Regions from separate parts of the Mesorhizobium sp. P3_A8 genome, predicted to be linked through region 3. Evidence: predicted binding sites of a transcription regulator. Region 3 holds the regulator's gene; each other region holds the start of a gene.

Region 1 (7,954 bases), on a different contig from region 3:
GCACCGGCTTCACCGGGCGTGACGTGACGCCGGAGGCGCTGGAGCCGATCTTCGAAAAGCGCATGGACGGCTTTTCGGAAGTGTTCCACCGCATCTCCTACGACAAGATCGGCACGTCGACGATCCAGAGCCGGGCGACCGGCGGCGTCGTCAACGCCACCTTCGTCTTCGTGCTGCCGGGCTCGCCCGGCGCCTGCAAGGACGCCTGGGACGGCATCCTCAAGGCGCAGCTCGACTATCGGCACATGCCCTGCAACTTCGTCGAGATCATGCCGCGCCTGGACGAGCATCTGCGGCGGGGCAAATAGCCATCACCGGATGACCGGTTCGCCATGAAAGCGCCGGCGCGAGGGGCGCGAAACACCGAAGCCGACTTCCATCATCAGCCGCGGCGTGCGCGCCGGCACGGTGCCCATGTGGAAACCGAACGGGTCCTCGACGAAGCCGAGGCCAGCCTCTCCGGTCAAGGTCACCGGGCTCTGCTCGCCATAGACGTCCAGCACCTCCTGGGCGGGATGGCCAACCAACAGGGTGAGCTGATGCTTTATGGCGCGCTTGTTATGGCTGCCCCTGACATAGACATGCGGACCTGTGTCGGCGTCGACGGGCTTGAGGTAGAAGAAGAATTTCAGCATGCGCCAGTCGTCGAGGTCGAAATGATATTTGCCGAGCGAGGCAAGGTTCTTGTCGGCGTCCGAGGCCTCGCCGGTCGGAAAGCTCCACCAGACGCGCGTCGTGATCAGTTTCGCCTGGCCACCAAGGTAGTGCGCGGCAACGTCGAGAAGCAGCGGATCGCGCTGTATGGCGAATGCCGCCGGACAGTCGAGGATGCGCTCGAAATAGTGCCCGCTGAGCAACGAGCGGCCCAGACGTTTCTCGGCCTGCGCATGTTCGCCCGGCATGAATTCCAGACGGCGGTCGAAATTGCCGAAGCAAGGCGTACGCCCCGCGAAATCAGCAATCTCCTCATGGATCTCCGGTGGCAGTACCAGGCCTGAAAACAGGCCGTCGGAACGCAGCGCGTCGACCACCGCCGCCCGCTCGACACCGGAAAACATCGTATCCCCAATAGTTTCGGCAGGACGGGCGCGTTTTGCACCCAGCCAGTGCATGCGGCGCCCAGGCATGGTGCGCGCCAGCATGAACATCGGCAGCCAGGCAGGGTTTTCGCGAAGGTCCGTGAGATAGGTCGGAATGCGCACGGCAATGCGCCGCAGCAGGCTGCCATTGCGCGCAATGGCCTCGAGACTGGCAGCACCGGATTTGTCAGGGGTTGAAAGGTTCATCGGGTCCTCGTCCATGAGCGTGACACCCGATGCCGCATCGGTGTTCACCACTCGCATGACCCAAACCCAATTCACCCGCTTCCAGGGAAGGCTAACCCCACGTCAGATTTTGTGCAATGCACAATGAACAGAGCACCCGCAAAAACTCACTTCGGGGCGCGGTGCTGCTGCTTCGGCGGCGCCACCCAGATCTCAGCGTCGAGCCTCTTTGTCGCCAGGCCGCGCGCCAGCGCTTCGGCGCTGCCGGCGCTCTTGGACAAGGACGCGGCCTGCCGCTTGCTGATCACCAGCCCGTCGGCGAGCGCACGATTTCCTGAAAAGACCCGAGCCAGGAACGGCGTGCGGCTGCCGCGCACCCTCGAGAATCGCGCCGCCATGGTTTGCCTGCCGGTGTGGACGACGACCGCTTCGATCCAGCCCTCCACCAGACGCGCCCCCGGCTCCAGCAGCAACAGCCAGTCACCCTTGGCCAGCCGGATGCCGGCGGCGATGCCGCCGCTTGCCACATAGTGGCAGCCGGCATGCTCGGCGACATGATGCGTCTGGTCGGTGGAGCCGGTGTCACAGACGATCACGTCGCGCACCACGCCCTCGACCGCGCCGCCAATCAGCGAGGCGAGCGTACGGGCGAGAGCCTCTTCGTCATTGCGTGTTTCGATGAGAACACTGAGCATGTTTAGCCGAATAGCGGAAAGCCGAGCACAGCGCCAGTTTTTGCGGCGCAGCATAAAAAGTTCTTGCTTTGTTCTCATCGACAAAATAGGAATAATTTCATGAACAGAGCGATTCGAAACAACATGGACAGTCCCTGGGAGCGGGCCAAGATGGAACCGATCGTGCGTGCCGACATTGCAGCTTTCGGAGCAGGACGCGCCGAAATGGCCAATGCGATGATCGAGCAGAGTGGCATGCGCATCCGTCCGGACCGCAATCGCGGCCGGTCGGCGGGCATCAATCCGTCCGGCCGCTTCGAACCCGTCAGCCGGCACGTCTTCGACGATGGCTGGAGTTCGCTGGAGGAACTGCCGCCGTTCAAGACCGAGGTGCAGGTGGAAAAGCCGCGCACCATCATCACCCGCAACGAATCGCCCGACATTTCCTTCGACCGGTCGATCAATCCCTATCGCGGTTGCGAACATGGCTGTGTCTATTGCTTCGCGCGGCCAACGCACGCCTTCATGGGCCTGTCGCCGGGCCTGGATTTCGAATCCAAGCTGTTCGCCAAGCCGGATGCGGCGCGGTTGCTCGACAAGGAGCTGTCGAAGGACGGCTACCAGCCGCGCACCATCGCCATCGGCACCAACACCGACCCCTACCAGCCGATCGAGAAACAGTACCGGATCATGCGTGAGATCCTCGAAGTGCTGGAAGCCCGTGGCCATCCGGTCGGCATCGTCACCAAGTCCGCTTTGGTGACGCGCGATATCGACATATTGTCGCGCATGGCCGAACGTGGGCTGGCCAAGGTGGCGCTGTCGGTGACGACACTGGACCGCATGCTGGCGCGCACCATGGAGCCCCGTGCGTCGACACCGACAAAGCGGCTGGAGGCGATCCGGCAGCTCTCGGATGCCGGCATTCCGACTTCGGTCATGGTGGCGCCGATCATCCCAGGCCTGACCGACCAGGAAATGGAACGGATCCTCGATTCGGCGTACGCAGCCGGCGCACGCGAGGCGGGTTATGTCGTGCTGCGCCTGCCACTGGAGGTCAGCCCGATCTTCAAGGACTGGCTGCTGCGCCACTATCCCGACCGCTACCGCCACGTGATGTCGCTGATCCGCTCGATGCGCGACGGCAAGGATTACGATTCGGAATGGGGCAAGCGCATGAAGGGCGCCGGACCTTACGCCTGGCAGATCGGCCGGCGCTTCGAGATCACGGCCAAGCGGCTCGGCCTCAATGCCGAACGGCGCACGCTGCGCACCGACCAGTTCATCGCGGCTGGAAAGGACCAGGAACAGCTGATGCTGCTCTGAAAATACAATTCGCCGTGGCGGTTTGACCTGCCACGGCAAGAAATCCCGTCCGGCCTGCCCCGGCCTGCAGACGGTGCCCTCCCGGTCCGGCGCCCCACCCGACCCGGAGGGACTTGCGGAGAATCGGAGCCGATGCGAACCTCGCCGCAACATGGCTCGCGCGCGTTCCGATTCTCCGCTTCTCTTCGAAATCGTCGAGAAACCCGATTTCTCCTTCGAGACGAAGGCGATGGCCGAAGGCCTATGGCCAGTCGCCGGCATGGATGAGGCCGGTCGCGGCCCGCTCGCCGGACCGGTCGTCGCCGCAGCTGTTGTGCTCGACCCCGCCAACATCCCCGAAGGTCTCGACGATTCCAAACGGCTCAGCCATTTGCAGCGCGAGGCGCTGTTCCTGCGCATTCTTGGCTCCGCGCAGGCGGTTTCGATGGCCTCGATCAGCGCTGAAGGCATTGACGGCAGCAACATCCTCAAGGCGAGCCTCGAGGCGATGCGCCGCGCTTTGGTCGGGCTGTCGGTGCGGCCGAAGCTCGCGCTTGCCGACGGACGCGATGTGCCGCCGGGGCTGCCATGCGACGGCCGCGCGCTGATCAAGGGCGACCAGCGCTCGCAATCGATCGCCGCCGCCTCGATCGTCGCCAAGGTGATGCGCGACCGCATGATGTGCGGCTGCGGCAACCACCACGACCGCTACGGCTTCGAAGTCCATATGGGCTACGCCACCGCCCGTCACCGCACGGCGATCGAGGCGCATGGCCCGGTTGCAAGACTGCACCGCGTGTCGTTTGCGCCATTCAGGCTTGATGGCGCTGAGGTGGTTGAGGAAGAGGGCTTGGCCGGGCTGGATTGAGCGCCAGCCTTATCTCTCGGAGATTGGCGTCAACGCCCAACAAAAAAGCAGCCAGGTTGCCCGGGCGGCTTTTTGATTTCCAAATGTTGTCAGCTCAGTTGAGCTTGGCCTTCACATCCGCGAGCGATGCCTTGAACAAATCGGCTCCGGCCTTGACGTCGACCTTGGCGGCGAGCAATGCGCGGGCGGCCTCGACGGCGATGTCGACGGCGCTGGCACGGACTTCAGCGACCGCGTCACGCTCAGCCTGGCCGATCTTCTGTTCGGCAAGCGCGGTGCGCCTGGCGACATAGTCCTCGGACTTCTTGTGAGCATCGGCGGCGAGCATTTCGGCTTCGCGCTTGGCGGCCGCAACGATGTCGGCGGCCTCCTGCTCGGCTTCCTTGCGGTTCTTCTTGTACTGGCCGAGCAACTGCTGGGCCTCGTCGCGAAGCTTGCGGGCTTCATCGAGCTCACTGCTGATCCTGGCGGCGCGGGCGTCGAGAGCCTTGGCGATCAGGCCGGGCACCTTGATGTAGATGGCGACGCCCAGGAAGATGATCAGGGCAATCGTGGCCCAGAGCGTTGCGAGAGATGTAGCGTCCATGATGCGCTCCTCACCGGGCCACGGATTTGACCGCGGCCGCGATCTCGGCCTTGCTGGCCTTGCCGCCGACCAGGGCCTCGACGATCGCCGAAGCGGTGTCCTCGGCAATGCTGCCGACTTCCTTCATGGCATTGGCCTTGATGGAAGAAATGCGTGCCTCGGCCTCGCCCAGCTTCTCGTCGAGCGCCGCCTCGATCTTCTTGCGCGCGGTCTCGGCTTCCGCCTTGGCCGCATCGGCGGCCTGCTGGCCGATCGAATTGGCGTTCTTCTTGGCTTCCGCCAGTTCCTGCTCGTAGGCAGCAACAGCGGCGTCGGCCTCGCCCTTCAACTTGCTCGCCTGATCGAGATCCTGGCTGATGCGATCGTTGCGGACATCGATGATGCCGCCCACGCGCGGCACCACGACCCGCTTCAGGAAGAGGTAGAACAGCCCAAAAGTGATCGCCAGCCACAGAAGCTGCGACGGGAAGGTCGCAGGATCGAACGGCGGAAATGCACCATGCGCTTCGGCAGGCACGCCGGTGGTGGAGTGCGTGTCGCCTCCGGTCGCGGCGTGGCTGGTATCGGCAGCAGGCGCGGACTCTTGCGCAAAGGCAGATGTCACGAACATGGACTATCCCCAGATATCAGGCCCGCCGCTTGCGCGGCCGGCCTGTCCAATCTTCCCAAAGCTCAGCCGAACAGAGCCAGCAGCGCGATGAGAAGCGAGAAGATGCCCAGAGCTTCGGTCACAGCGAAGCCGAAGATCAGGCGGCCGAACTGGCCGTCAGCAGCCGACGGGTTGCGCAGCGCGCCCGAGAGGTAGCTGCCGAAGATGTTGCCCAGGCCAATGCCCGCGCCACCCATGCCCAGGCAAGCGATGCCGGCGCCGATGTACTTTGCTGCTTCTGCGTCCATTTGTTCAACTCCTTTGGATCTGAAAATTCCGTTGGTATTCCATCCGGCGCCAATGTTGGAAACTTTTGGGCCGGAAACTCTTGGTCAGTGCCCAGGATGCAGGGCGTCGTTGAGATACATGCAGGTCAGCACCGCGAAGACGTAGGCCTGCAGGAAGGCGACCAGTAATTCGAGCGCCGTCAGCGCCACCGCCATGGCCAGCGGCAGGATCGAGCCCGCGATGCCGACCGCGCCGAGCGCGGAGAGGCTGACGACGAAGCCCGAAAACACCTTCAGCGTGATGTGGCCGGCAAGCATGTTGGCGAACAGACGAACCGAGAGGCTGACCGGGCGCGACACGAAGGAGATGACTTCGATCAGCACCACCAGCGGCAGCAGGAACACCGGCACGCCATGCGGCACGAACAGCTTCAGGAAACCGAGACCGTGCTTCATGAAGCCATAGACCACCACGGTTCCGATCACCAAAGCGGCGAGGCCGAAGGTGACGATGATGTGGCTGGTGATGGTGAAGAAATAGGGGAACAGGCCGAGCAGATTGGCGACCAGCACGAACATGAACAGCGAGAACACGAAGGGGAAGAACTTCATGCCCTGCGTGCCGGCGGCATCGCGCAACATGTTGCCGACGAATTCGTAGGCCATCTCGGAGATCGACTGCAACCGGCCGGGAACCAGGCTGCGCCTCGACGTCGTCAGAAACAGGAACCCCGCGGCGACAACCACGGTCGCGACCATGAACAGTGCCGAATTTGTGAAGGACAGGTCGTAGCCGCCGATGTTAATCGGAACCAGCTTGATGATATGGAACTGGTGGATCGGATCGACCTTGTCAGCTGCCACGTTTTAACCCCGTCAATGCCGCGTACGGCCAAATTATCATTGCCGCATAAGGGCGGCTATTTCCAAATGCCGCCTGAAGGGCGGTCATTTCCTGTCGTCCCGGCCAGAGCGCGATTTATCGCCCTGTCCGAATTCTGCCACAACGCCCGCGGAACGCATGACATTGAGCACGCCGGCGCCGAAACCAAGCAGCAGGAAAACAATCAGACCCCACGGCGATGTCCCCGCCATACGGTCGATGATCCAGCCGATGCCGGCGCCCACCACCACGCCAGCGATAAATTCACTGGAGAGTTTGACCGCCTGGCCATATCCGGCCGCACTGCCCGCTTTCGCGTCGTCTTTCCCCTCGAGCCGGTTCGGCAGCCTTGTCGCAAGCGATGCTTCAAGTTCACGCCGACGTCGCTCAAGATCGTCGTCGCGGATGCCGGTTTCATGCTGATTGCCGCGGCCGGTTTCTCCGGTTCCGTCTGGCCCATTCTTGTCGGCCATCGCAACCCCCCTGCCCGGTCAGACCGTCACCGTCCGTCCGCTTCTAAAGTCGCCGGCAACATAGTTAGAGGGGTTGCGCCCGTCAAGCCACGGGCGGAAGTTCATTGCCATGTATTTTAGGCAATAAAATCAATCAATTAGAGAGGTGCGACATCGTGCCCGTCGCGATGATGGGGATACGTTGCGCGAATCCCCCTGGCAATGGCTCGCTGATCGAGCCTATGGCCGATGGAAAAGACCAGCGGCCGACGAACCTCAGCTCCAGCCGCCGCCATAGGTGCGGTAGAAGATATGCAGGCCGATCTTGGTCATCTTCTGCATGGTGCGCGCCCAGCCCGGATGGACATATTGGGCATAATAATGGGTCGACGATCCGACCTCCGGGATGAAGATCTTGCCGGCCGTGACCGCCATGGCGATGTCCTGCGCGGTCTTGTAGGCGACGGGGCTATCGATGCGCTTCTTCCTGCCGTCGCAAGCGAAGGAGAACTGGCAACGGTTGAACCAGCTGTCGTTTTGATAGACGACGCCGCAGATCGAATTGGGATAGGCCGGATTGCGGACGCGGTTGAGGATGACCTGGGCAACGGCAGCCTGACCGCGCACGGATTCGCTCCTCGCCTCGAAATAGATGCCATTGGCCAGGCATGCCTGTTCCTTTTTGGAGAAGACACTCTCTGGCAGCGGGTTCTGGATCCACCAATGGTCGCCCTTGGCCATCGGCGGAATGAAGCGGCCATTGTTGGGCTCTTCATCCTGAAGCAGAACTTCGAAGGGCGAGGCCTTGGCATAGTCCGGCTCGGATTGCGCATAGGCTGTCGCCAGCACATCCGGATGATCGTTGTTGACCAGGGCGGCGAGCATGGCCGGCACGCCGGGATCCGGCTTCTTGTCCTCACGCGCATGGAACGCCGCGGCGATCTGGATTTCCTTGCCTTTGATCTGCGGCTTGGCGAAAGCCATCTTCAGGTCGCCGTCCATGCTCGGCCGCATCAAGGAGGAGGTCCGCTGGAAGATCGACCCG
Region 2 (7,954 bases), on a different contig from region 3:
ATTCGAGACAATCCTTGCCGATCTTGCCGGTCTGCCGCCGGGCGTGGAGATTCTGGTCGCCGAAACGGACACGATCATCGGTTTTGCCATCTGCTCGACAATCTATCCCGGACCCGGCCTGCGAACCGGCTTCTTCCTGAAAGAGCTGTTCGTCTCGCGAGCCTATCGCGGCAGTGGTGCCGGACGCCTGCTGATGCAGGCGCTGGCACGGACCGCCCTGCAGCGCGGCCATGGCCGCGTCGATTGGACAGCCGACGGTGAAAATGAGCGGCTGCTGACCTTCTATGACGGTCTTGGTGGCACCAGGCAGCCGGACAAGGTTTTCTTTCGGCTGAGCGGCGACGCACTCGCGGCTTTGGCGACCGATGAGGAATGAGCCATTCCTTCTCCCCGTAAACGGGGCGAAGAGCACTACTTCACCCACATGCCCGTCCGCCTATGCCAGTCGGCGATCGATTCCTCCGGATAGACATCGAACGTCTTGTCGCCCTTGCCTATATCGGGCTCGACCCAGTTCGCCTTGTATTTCAGCATCAGATGCACCTTTTCAGGTGGTTTCGGCAGGTCGCTGTCGATCGCCGAGGCGAAGGGATGCACAAGCTCCGGCCATGTCGGATCGTAGAGCCACAACGCCGACCCGCATTTACGGCAGAAATTGCGCTCGCCGGTCGAAACCTCGCAACGGGGATGCTCGTCGTCCTCGATCTCGGCGCGAAAGACGCCGAGGCTGCGCTTGCCTCTGACGTTCAGCGTTTCGTAGTCGGCGCCGAGATTGATGGCGTAACCGCCGCCGCCTTGCTGCTTGCGGCAGATCGAGCAGTAGCAGAGCATGAACGGCACCGGCGTGTGGCTTTCCACCTCGAAACGCACGGCGTTGCAGCGGCAGGATCCCTTGAGCAGAAGCGGCATGACAAAAAACTCCGACGGTTCTCAACCTGTCAGCATGATCTTGGTTGCGCGATGACAATGTCAAATCCCGGTGGCATGATCGCGGCATGGACAATGAACGCATCGCCGAACTGTTCGAAGGGCTCGGTCCGGTCAGCATCCGCAAACTGTTCGGCGGCAAGGGCATCTATTTCGATGGCGTCATCGTCGCCATCGTCCTGCGCGGCGAATTGCTGCTGAAGGCCGACGAACAAAGCGCGCCCGACTTCGAGGCTGCGGGCTGCAAGCAATGGACCTATACCGGCACGCGGCACGGCAAGCTGGTCGCCATGCCCTATTGGAGCATTCCGGACGTTGCTTTTGATGATCTGGACGAGATGACAGTCTGGGCACGCCGCGCCTATGAGGCGGGGCGAAGGGCTGGGAAGTGATTTTGACCTAGCGCTGGCTGCTGCGGAAGGGTCACGTCGAGGCCGCCCCCTCATACGGCCGCTTCGCGGCCACCTTCTCCCCGCTGGGGAGAAGAGGTCGGCGTTGACGCTGTAAACCCCTCTCCCCCTCGGGGAGAGGTCGGATTGCCCCGAATTGCTCTTTGCAATTCGGCCTTGGCAATCCGGGTGAGGGGGGCCTTTGCTGCGTGAACCTACAGCGCCTTCGCAATCCTCGCCGCCAACCGTGCATTGTTCTCGACCAGCGCGATGTTGGTCTTCAGGCTCCTGCCGCCGGTCAGCTCAAGGATTTTTCCCAGCAGGAACGGCGTCACCGCCTTACCGGTCACGTGCAGAGCCTCCGCAGCTTTCTGCGCCGCTTCGATATAGCCTGCCATCTCTTCGGCCGGTATTTCGTGGTCTTCCGGCACCGGGTTGGCGATCAGCATGCCGCCGCCCAGGCCCAGCGCAGCCCGAGTCCGGAAGAAATGCGCGATCTCGTCCGGCGTGTGCAGGGTCAGCGGCGCGCGGAACGGCGACTGCCGCGACCAGAAAGCCGGCATCGTCTCGCAGCCATGGCCGACAACAGGCACACCGCGCGTTTCCAGCACCTCCAGCGTCTTTTCGATATCAAGAATGGCCTTGGCGCCGGCCGAGACGACGATGACCGGCGTACGTGCCAGCTCGTCGAGGTCGGCCGAGATATCAAAACTCTTTTCCGCCCCCTTGTGGACGCCGCCAATGCCGCCGGTGGCGAACACTTTTATCCCGACCATGTGCGCCGCGATCATCGTGGCGGCGACTGTCGTGCCGCCAGTGCGCCCTTGCGCGACGGCGAAGCCGAGGTCGGCGCGCGACAGCTTCATGGCGTCGCCGGTCATGGCCAGCGATTCGCGTTCGCCGTCGGACAGGCCGATCTTGATGCGGCCGCCGACCACCGCGATCGTCGCCGGTACGGCGCCGCCATCGCTGATGATCTTCTCGACATCCGCCGCCATGGCGCCATTGTCGGGATAGGGCATGCCATGGGTGATGATGGTGCTTTCCAGCGCCACCACCGGCCGCCCGGCGGCCAGCGCCTGCGCCACCGGCGCGTGGATGTCGATGAAGGGGCGGGCGGTCTCTGGGGTCATCTGCATCTCCAACCGGAGTGCGGCGCATCGGTCTGGATACGCAGCCTCACTCAGGCACTATGAATTTGCCGGTCTCATGCCACTTCCCTGGCCTCCGGCACAAGGGCCAGCGCTTCAGTGAAGCTTGCGGCGGTGAAATCGGGAACGGCGTCGGCACTTTCGATAGCCAGCGTTGCCGCCGCGACGCCGTCGCGCAAGGCTTGGCGCAGGGGCAGGCCGCGCAGCAAAGCCGCGATCGTTGCGCCCGCCAGTGCGTCGCCGGCACCAGTGACATCGGCAACTCTTCTCGGCGGTGGCGGCTGGATCGAGAAGGCGCCTGCTTCGTCGAAACCCAGCACCGGTGCGCTGCCTGCCGTCACGATGCCGCTGGTAAGGCCGCTGCATCGCAACCCGTCGATGAGATCTCGCTCGGCGGCATCTGCATGGACGCCGGCCAGCGCGATGGCTTCCCGCCGGTTCATGAACAGCTGAGCCAACGCGCCGAGCACCGGTATCAGCCGGATCACCTTGGCCGGCGAAATGGCAATGGCGAATACAGGTTTGCCGACGGCAAGCGAAACCAGCCGCTCCAGTGCCGCCGAGGGCAGATTGGCGTCGCACAGGATGGCGTCTGCGTCGGCGATCGCCTCGCGGACCTTGGAGCGCCTCATCTGCTTGGGGAATGCCAAATCGTACAGCGCCATGTCGGCAAAGCCGACGATCAGTTCGCCCTCGCGGTCGATCAGTGCCGTGTAGCTCGGCGTCGTGCGGTCGAGGAACACGGCCGAGAGATCCGCGATGCCTGCTTCCGCTATGGCGCGTGAAACCGTATCGCCCGCCGCATCGCCGCCCCGCATCGAAAGCAGTGAAGCGGAAGCGCCGCGCCGCACCGTGCTGCGCAGCGCGTTGAAGACGCCGCCGCCGACATCCTCGCGCATCGTGCCTGGATTGGATGCGGCCGGCACGTAGGGGCCGGACACCTGGCCACGCCGGTCGATATGGGCGCCGCCCACGGCCAGTATCTTTGTCGATTTCACCATGCCGGCGATATGCCCTTTGTTATTCTTGCCGCGCAAGCGCTAGGCTGCGACTGGAGTTTCGCATGCGAGGCAGCGATTCGGCAGGCCGAGACAACGGGGCCTGCTGGCCTAATGCGAATGCGTTGCTGCTTACGTTTCTGGGACGAAAAAAGAACAAATCGGGATATTGCTTGTTTTTCAAATGCTTGTTGCCTCTTGCCAAATGAGAACAAAAAAGGTACAAAATGGCAGGGATTACGGATTGTCCGGCCTTCATTGACGACCAAGGGGTGATGTATCATGGCTCAGAATTCTTTGCGGCTTGTAGAGGATAAGGCAGTGGACAAATCAAAGGCTCTGGATGCGGCGCTGTCGCAAATCGAGCGGGCTTTCGGCAAGGGCTCGATCATGCGGCTCGGCGCGAACGAGCAGGTCGTCGAGATCGAAACGGTGCCGACCGGCTCGCTTGGCCTCGACATCGCTCTTGGCGTCGGTGGCCTGCCGCGCGGCCGCATCATCGAGATCTACGGGCCGGAAAGCTCGGGCAAGACGACGCTGGCGCTGCACACCGTGGCCGAAGCCCAGAAGAAGGGCGGCATCTGCGCCTTCGTCGACGCTGAACATGCGCTCGATCCGGTCTATGCCCGCAAGCTTGGCGTCGACCTTGAAAACCTGCTGATCTCGCAGCCCGACACCGGCGAGCAGGCGCTGGAAATCTGCGACACGCTGGTGCGTTCCGGCGCCATCGACGTTCTGGTGGTCGATTCGGTGGCGGCGCTGACGCCACGTGCCGAAATCGAGGGCGAGATGGGCGATTCGCTGCCTGGCCTGCAGGCCCGCCTGATGAGCCAGGCGCTGCGCAAGCTGACCGCCTCGATCTCGCGCTCCAACACCATGGTCATCTTCATCAACCAGATCCGCATGAAGATCGGCGTCATGTTCGGCTCGCCCGAGACCACCACCGGCGGCAATGCGCTGAAATTCTATGCGTCAGTGCGTCTCGATATTCGCCGCATCGGCTCGGTCAAGGACCGCGACGAGGTCGTCGGCAACCAGACCCGAGTCAAGGTGGTCAAGAACAAGCTGGCGCCGCCCTTCAAGGTGGTCGAGTTCGACATCATGTATGGCGAGGGCGTGTCCAAGACCGGCGAACTGGTCGACCTCGGCGTCAAGGCCGGTGTGGTCGAGAAGTCGGGCGCCTGGTTCTCCTACAATTCGCAGCGTCTCGGCCAGGGCCGCGAAAATGCAAAACTGTTCCTGCGCGACAATCCCGATACCGCACGCGAGATCGAACTGGCGCTGAGACAGAATGCCGGGCTGATCGCCGAAAAATTCCTCGAGAATGGTGGCTCTGAGGGCAGCGGCGACGACGGTTTTGAGGACGAAGCCGGCGCGATGTAGCGCAACGGTCAGAGTTCGGCCACAAATTCGGCCTATCATCTGATGCTTAAGTAATCGAGTTCTTTAGTACCGCGTTCAAAACCGCCGGCCTTCGCGCCGGCGGTTTTCGTTTTTGGGTAGCGCGGACTGCCTGGCAAGCTCCCTGGATTGGCCCATTCCGTGTTTCTGGACAGGGTGGGGCGTGCCCGCTAAAAGGCCAAGTCTATTTTCTTAAAAGCAGAGCCCATTTCCGCCGGTTTGCCGGCGGTTTTCGCGAAAAGGCAGCAGTCATGAGTGGCGTGAACGAGATCCGGTCGACCTTTCTCGACTATTTCCGCAAGGAGGGCCACGAGGTCGTGGCCTCGAGCCCGCTCGTGCCGCGCAACGATCCGACATTGATGTTCACCAATGCCGGCATGGTGCAGTTCAAGAACGTCTTCACTGGTTTGGAGAAGCGGGCCTATTCGCGCGCCACGACTGCCCAGAAGAGCGTGCGCGCCGGCGGCAAGCACAACGACCTCGACAATGTCGGTTACACCGCGCGCCATCTGACCTTCTTCGAAATGCTCGGCAATTTCTCCTTTGGCGACTATTTCAAGGAGCGTGCCATCGAGCTTGCCTGGAACCTGATCACCAAGGAGTTCGGGCTGAACAAGGACAAGTTGCTGGTCACCGTCTACCATACGGACGACGAGGCGGCCGGCTTCTGGAAGAAGATCGCCGGCTTCTCGGACGATCGCATCATCCGCATCCCGACCTCGGACAATTTCTGGGCGATGGGCGACACCGGTCCTTGCGGCCCGTGCTCGGAAATCTTCATCGACCGTGGCGAGCACATTTGGGGCGGCCCTCCCGGCAGCCCCGAGGAGGACGGCGATCGCTTCCTCGAATTCTGGAACCTGGTGTTCATGCAGTATGAACAGGTGACGAAGGAGGAGCGCGTTGACCTGCCGCGTCCGTCGATCGACACCGGCATGGGCCTGGAGCGCATGGCCTCCATCCTGCAAGGCGTGGAAAGCGTCTTCGAGACCGACCTGTTTCGGCATTTGATCGATGCGGCGTCCTCCGCGCTCGGCCGCGCTCCCGACGCTGAAACGGTGGCGTCTTACCGCGTCATTGCCGATCACCTGCGCTCGTCCTCCTTCCTGGTCGCCGACGGCGTGCTGCCTTCGAACGAAGGGCGCGGCTATGTGCTGCGCCGCATCATGCGCCGCGCGATGCGCCACGCGCAGCTGCTCGGTGCGAACGAGCCGCTGATGTGGAAGCTGGTGCCGGCGCTGGTGCGCGAGATGGGCCAGGCCTATCCCGAATTGTTGCGCGGCGAGCAGTTGATCACAGAGACGCTGAAGCTCGAGGAGACGCGCTTCCGCAAGACGCTGGTGCGCGGCCTCGGTCTGCTCTCCGAGGCGACCGAAACGCTGCACGCCGGCGACATGCTGGATGGCGAGACGGCCTTCAAGCTCTACGACACCTATGGCTTCCCGCTCGACCTGACGCAGGACGCGCTGCGCCAGCGCAGCATCTCGGTCGATCTTGCCGGCTTCACCAACGCGATGGAGCAGCAGAAGGCCGAGGCGCGCAAGCACTGGGCGGGGTCCGGCGAGGCCGCCACCGAGACGGTCTGGTTCTCCGTGCGTGAAAAGGCCGGCGCCACCGAATTCCTCGGCTACGAGACTGAAGCTGCGGAAGGCCTCATCCAGGCGCTGGTCAAGGACGGCAAGACTGTCGACAGCGCCGGCAAGGGCGACGCCGTCGCGGTGGTCGTCAACCAGACGCCATTCTATGGCGAGTCCGGCGGCCAGATGGGCGACACCGGCATCATCTCGGGCGAAGGCTTCTCGATCGAGATTTCTGACACGCAGAAGAAGGCCGACGGGCTGTTCGTGCATCTCGGCAAGGTGGCAAGCGGCACCGTCAAGACGGGCGCTGCGGTTGAGCTCAAGGTCAACCATGCGCGCCGCACGAGGCTGCGCGCCAACCATTCCGCCACGCATCTGATCCACGAGGCGCTGCGCGAGGTGCTGGGCACCCATGTCGCGCAGAAGGGCTCGCTGGTCGCACCGGAGCGGCTGCGCTTCGACATCTCGCACAACAAGCCGATCTCGGCCGAGGAGCTCGAAGAGGTCGAGCGCATGGCCAACGAGATCGTCGTGCAGAACAGCCCGGTGACCACGCGCCTGATGTCGGTCGACGACGCCATCGCCGAGGGCGCCATGGCGCTGTTCGGCGAGAAGTACGGCGACGAAGTGCGCGTCGTGTCGATGGGCACGGGGCTGCATGGTGCCAAGGCCAACCGGCCCTATTCCGTCGAACTCTGCGGCGGCACCCATGTCAGGGCGACCGGCGATATCGGTCTGGTCCGCGTTGTCTCCGACAGCGCGGTCGCCGCCGGCGTGCGCCGCATCGAGGCGCTGACCGGCGAGGCGGCGCGCAAACATCTCGACGAGCAGGACAGGCGTCTGAAGGCGGCGGCAGCCGTGCTGAAGATTTCGCCCGCCGACGTGCCGGCGCGTGTCGAGGCTTTGCTCGAAGAGCGCAAGAAGCTCGAGAAGGAACTGACGGAAGCGCGCAAAAAGCTGGCGCTGGGCGGCGGTGCCGCGGCTGGTGCGCCTTCGGAGAACGAGACCGTCGCGGGCGTCGGCTTCCTCGGCAAGGCGGTCTCCGGCGTCTCGCCGAAGGATCTGAAGCCGCTCGCCGATGCCGGCAAGACCTCGCTCGGTTCCGGCGTCGTCGTCTTCGTCGGCGCCGGCGAGGATAACAAGGCGAGCGTCGTCGTCGCCGTCACCGACGATCTGCTAAGCCGCTTCAGCGCCGTCGACCTGGTCCGCGTGGCCTCCGCCGCACTGGGCGGGCAGGGCGGTGGCGGCCGTCCCGACATGGCGCAGGCCGGCGGTCCGGATGCGTCGAAGGCCAACGAGGCGATTGCGGCTGTGAAGGCGGCACTCGAAGGCGCCTGAAAGCCACGACATGAATGTTCTCGTCCTCGGCGGCTATGGTTTGATCGGGGACGCCGTCGTTGGCCGTTTGCTCAGCGACGGTCATCATGTGGCCGGTCTCGGTCGCGATATCAGGGATGCGCAACGATGCCGGCCTGCGGTTCGCTGGATCGCGGCAGACATGTCGAAAC
Region 3 (7,954 bases):
TCTCGCCCAGCATGTTGAGCGCCGCTTCATTGGCGCCGCCATGGGCCGGGCCCCACAGGCAAGCGATGCCGGCGGCGATGCAGGCGAACGGGTTGGCGCCCGAGGAGCCGGCGAGACGAACGGTCGAGGTCGAGGCGTTCTGCTCGTGATCGGCGTGCAGGATGAAGATGCGCTCCATGGCGCGCGCCAGCACCGGGTTGATCTTGTACTCCTCGCACGGCACGGCGAAGCACATATGCAGGAAGTTTGCCGCGAAACCGAGATCGTTCTTGGGGTAAATGAAGGGCTGGCCGATGTGGTACTTGTAGGCCATGGCTGCGATCGTCGGCATCTTGGCGATGAGCCGCATGGAGGCGACCATGCGCTGGTACGGGTCGGAAATGTCGGTGGAGTCGTGATAGAAGGCCGACAGCGCGCCAACCACGCCGCACATCACGGCCATTGGGTGGGCGTCGCGGCGGAAACCGGTGAAGAAGCGCGACATCTGCTCATGCACCATGGTGTGGCGCGTCACTCGGTAATCGAAATCGTCCTTCTGCGCCTTGGTCGGCAGTTCGCCATAGAGCAGGAGATAGCAGACTTCGAGGAAGTCGCCGTGTTCGGCCAGCTGGTCGATCGGATAGCCGCGGTGGAGAAGAATGCCGGCATCGCCGTCAATGAAGGTGATTTCGGACTCGCAGCTTGCGGTCGAGGTGAAGCCGGGGTCGTAGGTGAAGGCGCCGGTCGTGCTGTAGAGCGAGGCGATGTCGATGACGTCTGGCCCGACGGAGCCGCTTCGCACCTTGAATTCATGGGTCTTGCCGGCGAATTCAAGCGTGGCGATAGCCTCTTGGTTCGCGCCGCCCACATCCAGTTTTTTCGCAGCTTCGGTCATTGCAAACTCCTTCTTGTTTCCTCATGCCGGCAAAGGCAAATTCTGCAGAGCGACACGTCGAAATCACCGCAATGCGCGTATTCGCCACCGCATTTTAGGAGGTGCGTGCCAGATTGGGCCAGAGCCTAATGTTGCACTGCGAAACGCGCCTTTCAATGCCAATCTTCTTGGGCCAGATTGCTCCTAATCGATTTGATCCGCTATGCGCGCCAGGCTCTCCTCGCGCCCAAGCACGGCAAGCACGTCGAACACGCCCGGCGAAGTGCTTTTGCCGGTGAGCGCGGCCCGCAATGGCTGGGCCACGGCGCCAAGCTTGTGGCCTCCAGCCAACGCATAGTCGCGGATCGCGGCTTCTGCCGCGGCAGCCGTCCAGTCACCTGAAAGCGCGTTCAAAGCTTCGTGAGCGCCACGCAGGATCTTGCGGGCATCGTCATTGAGCAGGAGTGCCGCCTTGTCGTCGATCGGCAGCGGGCGCGTGGCAAACAGGAAGGCGGCGCCATCGACAAGCTCGACCAGCGTCTTGGCGCGCTCTTTCAGGCCTGGAAGGGCTGCCAGCAACTGCGCCTTGTTCCTGTCGTCGAGGCGCGCGGCGATTGCCGGGCCACCTTCGAGATAGGGCAAGGTTGCGATGAAGATGTCGAACAGTTCGGCATCGGCCATGCGGCGCATATGCGCGCCGTTGATCGCCTCCAGCTTGGCGAAGTCGAAGCGGGCCGCGCCCTTGTTGACGTCGCCGATGTCGAACCAGGAGACCATGTCCTTGATCGACATGATCTCGTCATCGCCATGGCTCCAGCCGAGGCGCGCCAGATAGTTGAGCAGCGCTTCCGGCAGGTAGCCCATGGCGCGATAGGCCTCGACGCCGAGCGCGCCGTGGCGCTTCGACAGCTTGGCACCGTCGGCGCCATGGATCAGCGGGATGTGCGACATCGACGGCACGTCCCAGCTCATGGCGTTGTAGATCACGGTCTGGCGGGCGGCATTGGTCAGGTGGTCGTCGCCGCGGATGATGTGCGTGACACCCATGTCGTGATCATCGACGACGACGGCATGCATGTAGGTCGGGTTGCCGTCCGAACGCAGGATGATGAAATCGTCGAGATCCTTGTTGGGGAAGCGCACCTCGCCCTGGACGCGGTCGTGCACGACCGTTTCGCCTTCGGTCGGCGCCTTGACGCGGATGGCGCCCTTGACGCCGGGCGGTGCCTCGGATGGATCGCGATCGCGCCACTGGCCATTGTAGCGCGGCGGCAGGCCCTTGGCCCGGGCCGCCTCGCGCATGGCCTCCAACTCGGCAGGTGTCTCGTAGCTGTAATAGGCCTTGCCCAGGTGCACGAGTTCCTCGGCGACCTCGCGGTGGCGCGGGGCGCGCTCGAACTGCGATATCGCCTCACCGTCCCAGGAAAGCCCAAGCCAGGTCAGCCCGTCCAGAATGGCCTGGGTAGCCGCCTCGTTGAAGCGTTCGCGGTCGGTATCCTCGATGCGCAGCACCATCGTGCCGCCGGTGTGCTTGGCATAGAGCCAGTTGAACAACGCCGTGCGCGCGCCACCAATGTGCAGATAGCCGGTGGGCGAGGGGGCAAAACGGGTGACGACCTTGTCGGACATGGAACTCTCGGAAACCATCTGAAGCGGGGTGCGGCTGCGCGGGCTTTCGCGCGCCCGGCGTTCATGTAGCATAGGGCGTCAGGGGTGCAAGGGGCAGACCCGATGGCTGGACGAGGCCGGGGCTCGGAACGGGGCGAGGACGCCAGTGTTGGCGTCAGCGAACGATCCCTGTTTGCAACGCCCCTGGCGACCCCACTGCCATCGCCTCTTGTGCCGGTGCCCGGCAGCCCGCCATTGCAGGCGGATATCCCAGCGCCATTTCCGTCGCCTGCCTCGGGCAGGATTGTGCGTGTGCGCCGGCAACTGGGCCGGATTTCACTGCCTCGTCTGCGCCACAGCGTGGCGGCAGCAGCAGAGCTGGAGCTTGACCGAGGCATCGCCTTCCTGCTGGTGCCGGTCTGTCTGGCCGCGGGAGCGATCGGCTATTATTCGCTGGCAGTGGAGCCTGACTTTGCCAGGCCTGTCGCGGTCGTCGTGCTGATGGCGATCTGCGCGCTTGTTTCGCGCTCCTGGCCCAAAACCCATCTGGGCTTTATGGCGGCATTGTTGTGTGCGCTTGGCCTGCTCGCCGCCAAGGTCGAGACATGGCGAGTAGGCACCCAGATACTGGGTTCGGAAATATCGACGCAACTGACCGGCCGCGTCGTCACACTGGAGCAGATGGAGACCGGCCGCATTCGGCTGACCATCGACGTGACGTCGACCGCCCGGCCGAAACTGCGCTATGCGCCGGAAAGGGTCCGGCTTTCGGCGCGCAATATCCCGGCGGACATGACTGCCGGCTCCCTGGTTACCGGCTACGCCAAACTGTTGCCGCCGACCGGTCCGGTGCGGCCGGACAGCTATGATTTCTCCTTCGACAGCTATTTCGCCGGCATCGGCGGCAGCGGCTTCTTTCTCGGCAACCCAAAACTTGTCGCCGCCGATGACGGCGAGATACCGCTCTCGGCCCGTCTTTTTTCAGGGATAGAAAATGCCCGTGAAGCCATCGCCGACCATATCAGGGCCACTGTCGGCGGTGCTGAAGGTGAGATCGCGGCAGCGCTGATCGTCGGTGTCCGCGCGGGCATTCCCGATGAAATCAACGAAGCGATGCGGCGCACCGGCATCTATCACATTATCTCGATTTCCGGACTGCACATGGCGCTGGTCGCCGGCACCATCATGGGGCTGCTGCGCGGCGCCTTCGCGCTGTTTCCGGATTTTTCCGCGCGGCGGCCGGTGAAGAAATATGCGGCTGCCGCCGCACTGTTCTCGATCGCCGCCTATCTCGTCATTTCTGGCGTCGTCGTTGCCGCCGAACGCAGCTTCATCATGCTTGCGGTGATGCTGATTGCCGTCCTGTTCGATCGCGCGGCGCTGACCATGCGCAATCTGGCGATCTCGGCGATTGCCGTCATCGTGGTGTCGCCGCACGAAGTGGTGGGCCCGAGCTTCCAGATGTCGTTCGCCGCCACGGCTGCGCTGGTTGGCGCCTATGCCGGTTGGGCGGATCACCATGCGGGAAAGGCAAGACCGCCACCGCCAAAGCGGTCCCTGCCGAGCTTTCTCACGCGAAAATTCCTGCTGGCGACGGGCGGATTGGCCATGACCTCCATCATCGCCGGCTGCGCCACGGCGCTGTTTGCCATCTGGCATTTCCAGCGTGTGTCGCCGCTCAGCCTGTTCGCCAATCTGGCCGTCATGCCGATCGTGTCGGTCGTGATGTTCCTGGCCGTTGCCAGCGCGTTGCTGATGCCGTTCGGATTGGATGCGCCATCGCTTTACCTGATGGGCAAGGGTCTCACGGCGATGATCGCGATATCGGCGTGGATATCGGAACGCTCACCGGTCGATGCGGTCGGGCTGATCTCGCAGCAATCCGTCCTGCTGGTGACCGTCGCCCTGGTCATCGCGACGATGGCGACGACCTGGCTGCGGCTTGCAGCGCTGCCATTCGCGCTTGCCGGCCTGTTGACGGTGTCCGATACACGCACGCCGGATGTGCTGATCTCGGAAGATGCGCGGCTGGTCGCGCTGCCGATCGGCGGTGGAGAACTCGCGGTCAGCCGGGCTCGTCCGAACGAATTCACCGTCGACAATTGGAAACGCGCGCTGACGTCCGAAACCATCGTCGTGCCGGAGATGTTCAGCAAGGCGGATGGGCAATTCGACATTGCCGATGCCGTCGATCTGCCGCTGGGAGCGCCGTTCTATTGCACGGACGGCGTCTGTCTCGCCAGGCACCCGTCCGGCGCGATCATCGCGCATGTCGAAGACCGCAAGGACACATGGAAAGCCTGCGGTTTCGCCGATTTGATCGTCGTCAATGACGCGACCGGCTACGACGCCTGCCACAATCCCCTGGTTCTCGTCGTCACCAAACGGCAACTCGCCCGCAAGGGCAGTGCTGCCGTCTTCTTCGACCGTCAATCGGCGACCGGTCCGCCAACCGTCAACTTCTCGGTGGACACACCATATCGGCCCTGGCACGCACAGCGAAAATATTCACGCGAGGCGAGGGGGCTGGCGCCCTGGCGCAAGCCCGAAAAGCCGGCCGCTCCTGCTCAGTAGCGCCGGATCAGCCCGACGAGCTTGCCTTGTACCTTGACCCTGTCGGGGCCGAAGATACGCGTCTCGTAGGCCGGGTTGGCGGCTTCAAGGGCGATCGAGGCGCCCTTGCGGCGAAAGCGCTTCAGCGTCGCTTCCTCTTCATCCACGAGCGCCACGATGATCTCGCCAGGCTGGGCGGTATCGGCGTTGCGGATGATGACGGTGTCGCCATCGAAGATGCCGGCCTCGATCATCGAGTCGCCCTTGACCTCCAGCGCATAGTGCTCGCCACCCATGATCATGTCCGGCGGCACAGAGATCGAATGCGTCTGATGCTGGATGGCATCGATCGGCACACCGGCGGCGATGCGCCCCATCACCGGGATCGACACGGCGGAAACCGCATCGTCATCATTGCCAGCCGAGGGCAAGCGCGACGGCGCCGACTTGATCTGGCGGCCAAGGCCACCTTGACCAAGACTGCCCTGGATGACGCTCGGCGAGAATTTCTTTGCCGCGTTGAGGCCGGGCGCGATTGAATCCGGCAGCCGCAGAACTTCCAGCGCGCGCGCCCGATTGGGCAGCCGGCGGATGAAACCGCGTTCCTCCAGCGCCGTGATCAGGCGATGGATCCCTGACTTGGAGGCGAGATCAAGTGCTTCCTTCATCTCGTCGAAGGAGGGCGGAATGCCGCTTTCCTTCAGCCGTTCATGAATGAACATCAAGAGTTCATGTTGCTTACGCGTCAGCATGGCAGCCCCCAAGGCTTGAACAAAAGGTCTGAACCAGAATCGAAAAACAAACCCAGAACAAACACTATCTGTTCCAGTTGTGTTCTGCAACCGTTTAAAGTTTAGTGAATTTGTTAAGACGGCTGAAATTATTTGGCGCCCGGCAGCGGGCCGTGTTCGAAGCCTGCCTGCCGCAGCGGGGCGCTCTCTGGCTTTGAAATTGTTATGGTTAATGGCCTGTGGCCTATCCTAGTCGGCGGTCTGGCATCAGTTGCCGATAAGGCTCGATGAGCGTGTTTCTCCCTTTCACCGATCATTGGCCTGCCGTGAACGAAACGAAGCCAAAATGCCAACTTTACCGAGAAATTGCCACACTGGCTTTGGTCCACGATCCTCGTTGCGCTACCGTTTGTTTATGCTGCCGTCGCCGGCATGGACATAGACATGCAGCGTATAGCCGATGTGAGCGATCATCAGGTTTTTCGCGCGCCCGATGTTGCGATCCAGTGCCGCCTCCATGAGCGCGGTGTGGTGTTCGATTGCGACCGCCTGGCGCAACGCTTCCACGGCTTCCTCATAACCATGCTGCAGGCCGGCGGCCGCCCGCAGCGTTGGCGCCAGGCCGAGAAAACGGTGATGGCGACGCAACTGATCCACGATCGTGGAATGGAAGGTCAGCAGCCAGGGCGATGCTGCCGCGCTGAGCAGGGCCGCGTGGAAAGCCTCGTGCTTTTCATCCCATTCGTCGACCACCGCGTCGGATGGATCGTCGACCGCGGTCTTGCAGCGCGACAGCCGGTAATGCGCAGCGACGACGGTGTTTTCCCAATCGTGGCCACCTTTTTCGATCGATTCCTGGAGCAGTGGCAGCTCGACGACACACCTGGCGCGCGACAGGTCTTCCAATTCGATGCGCGAAACCGGAGCGACGGCAAAGCCACGATTGCTGATGGACGTCACCAGGCGCTCGGCCTCCAGTCGCGACAGCGCTTCGCGCAATGGTGTCCAGCCAATGCCATAGCTGTTACGCAGCGCGCTGAGCTTGAGCGGCGCGCCGGGCCGCAGACGGGTCGTGAGGATATCGCGACGCAGCAGCCTGTAGGCCGCTTCCGTCTTCGAGAGTCCTTCGTCCAGCATCGATGTCCCATCCTTAGACTGCCACGCCAACGATTATATATGAAAGCCTTCTTTGGCGTAAATTATATATAATGTTTGACAGGATCTGGCCGACTGCCCATGATCGGCCAGCCGATTTCACCTGAAGTGTTCATCTGGGCGCGCCTATGCGCGAAGGGCAATCGATCATGAATGCAACGCTCGATCTCGCAGCAGTCGAAGCCATGGATGCGGCGGATCCGCTGCGCGCCATGCGCGACCGGTTCATTTTGCCGGAAGGCGTGATCTATCTCGACGGCAATTCGCTGGGCGCCGCAGCGCCCGCCGTCTTCAACGAGCTGCAGAAGGCCGCGACCCAGGAATGGGCGCAAGACCTCATTCGCGCCTGGAACACCGCCGGCTGGTTCGATATGCCGGTCGCGCTTGGCGACCAGCTGGGGCGCCTGATCGGAGCGGCGGCGGGCCAGACGGTGGTCTGCGATACGACGTCGATCAACATCTACAAGGTGCTGCATGCCGCACTCAACATGCGGCCGGACCGCTCGGTCATCGTCGCCGAGGGCGACAGTTTTCCAACCGATCTCTATATGGCCGAGGGCGTGGCCTCGACGCGACCGGGCACGATGCTCCGGCTCGAGGGCGTCGATGCACCGACCATTGAAGAGCTGATCGACGAGCGCGTCGCGGTCATCCTCGTCAACCACGTCAACTACAAATCCGGGCAGCTGCGCGACATGGCCGCGCTGACGCGCAAGGCCCACCAGGCCGGCGCGCTGATTGTTTGGGATCTCTGCCACACCGCCGGTGCCTTGCCGGTCGAGCTCGATGCAGCGAATGCCGATTTCGCCATTGGCTGCAGCTACAAATATCTAAACGGAGGTCCGGGCGCACCCGCCTTCATCTATGCTGCAAAGCGTCATCACGATGATGTCCATCAGCCGCTGAGCGGTTGGTGGGGCCATGCGCGGCCCTTCGCTTTTGAACGAAGCTATGCGGCCGGCAGCGGCATTCGGCGGTTTCTGTGCGGCACGCAGCCCGTGCTGTCGATGCGGGCGCTGAAGGGCGCGCTGGATATCTGGGACGAGGTCGATAT

Evidence for each region. Region 3 encodes LexA, which represses DNA repair genes until DNA is damaged. Its sites were predicted from a motif close to TGTTCNNNNTGTGTTCNG; they were not measured.
Region 1: AC1DX4_RS07525 (PA0069 family radical SAM protein) is a predicted target of LexA. The motif match lies at 2,019-2,036, and genes of this name have one in related genera.
Region 2: recA (recombinase RecA) is a predicted target of LexA. The motif match lies at 3,673-3,690, and genes of this name have one in related genera.

Annotation. Positions count from the first base shown of each region.
Region 1 is NZ_JBFUGI010000002.1:692,031-699,984, forward strand. It holds gene moaB (molybdenum cofactor biosynthesis protein B) at 1-308, shown strand, start outside; gene AC1DX4_RS07515 (hypothetical protein) at 312-1,286, opposite strand; gene AC1DX4_RS07520 (glycosyltransferase) at 1,433-1,960, opposite strand; gene AC1DX4_RS07525 (PA0069 family radical SAM protein) at 2,111-3,265, shown strand; gene AC1DX4_RS07530 (ribonuclease HII) at 3,417-4,112, shown strand; gene AC1DX4_RS07535 (F0F1 ATP synthase subunit B) at 4,207-4,698, opposite strand; gene AC1DX4_RS07540 (F0F1 ATP synthase subunit B) at 4,709-5,308, opposite strand; gene AC1DX4_RS07545 (F0F1 ATP synthase subunit C) at 5,371-5,595, opposite strand; gene AC1DX4_RS07550 (F0F1 ATP synthase subunit A) at 5,680-6,438, opposite strand; gene AC1DX4_RS07555 (AtpZ/AtpI family protein) at 6,523-6,930, opposite strand; gene AC1DX4_RS07560 (cell wall hydrolase) at 7,186-7,954, opposite strand, start outside.
Region 2 is NZ_JBFUGI010000006.1:188,528-196,481, forward strand. It holds gene AC1DX4_RS16200 (N-acetyltransferase family protein) at 1-376, shown strand, start outside; gene AC1DX4_RS16205 (GFA family protein) at 412-909, opposite strand; gene AC1DX4_RS16210 (TfoX/Sxy family protein) at 996-1,319, shown strand; gene AC1DX4_RS16215 (pseudouridine-5'-phosphate glycosidase) at 1,532-2,449, opposite strand; gene AC1DX4_RS16220 (carbohydrate kinase family protein) at 2,524-3,468, opposite strand; gene recA (recombinase RecA) at 3,748-4,848, shown strand; gene alaS (alanine--tRNA ligase) at 5,118-7,784, shown strand; gene AC1DX4_RS16235 (SDR family oxidoreductase) at 7,795-7,954, shown strand, end outside.
Region 3 is NZ_JBFUGI010000004.1:220,494-228,447, forward strand. It holds gene gltA (citrate synthase) at 1-874, opposite strand, end outside; gene gltX (glutamate--tRNA ligase) at 1,058-2,482, opposite strand; gene AC1DX4_RS11780 (ComEC/Rec2 family competence protein) at 2,585-5,035, shown strand; gene lexA (transcriptional repressor LexA) at 5,029-5,766, opposite strand; gene AC1DX4_RS11790 (GntR family transcriptional regulator) at 6,148-6,882, opposite strand; gene kynU (kynureninase) at 7,050-7,954, shown strand, end outside.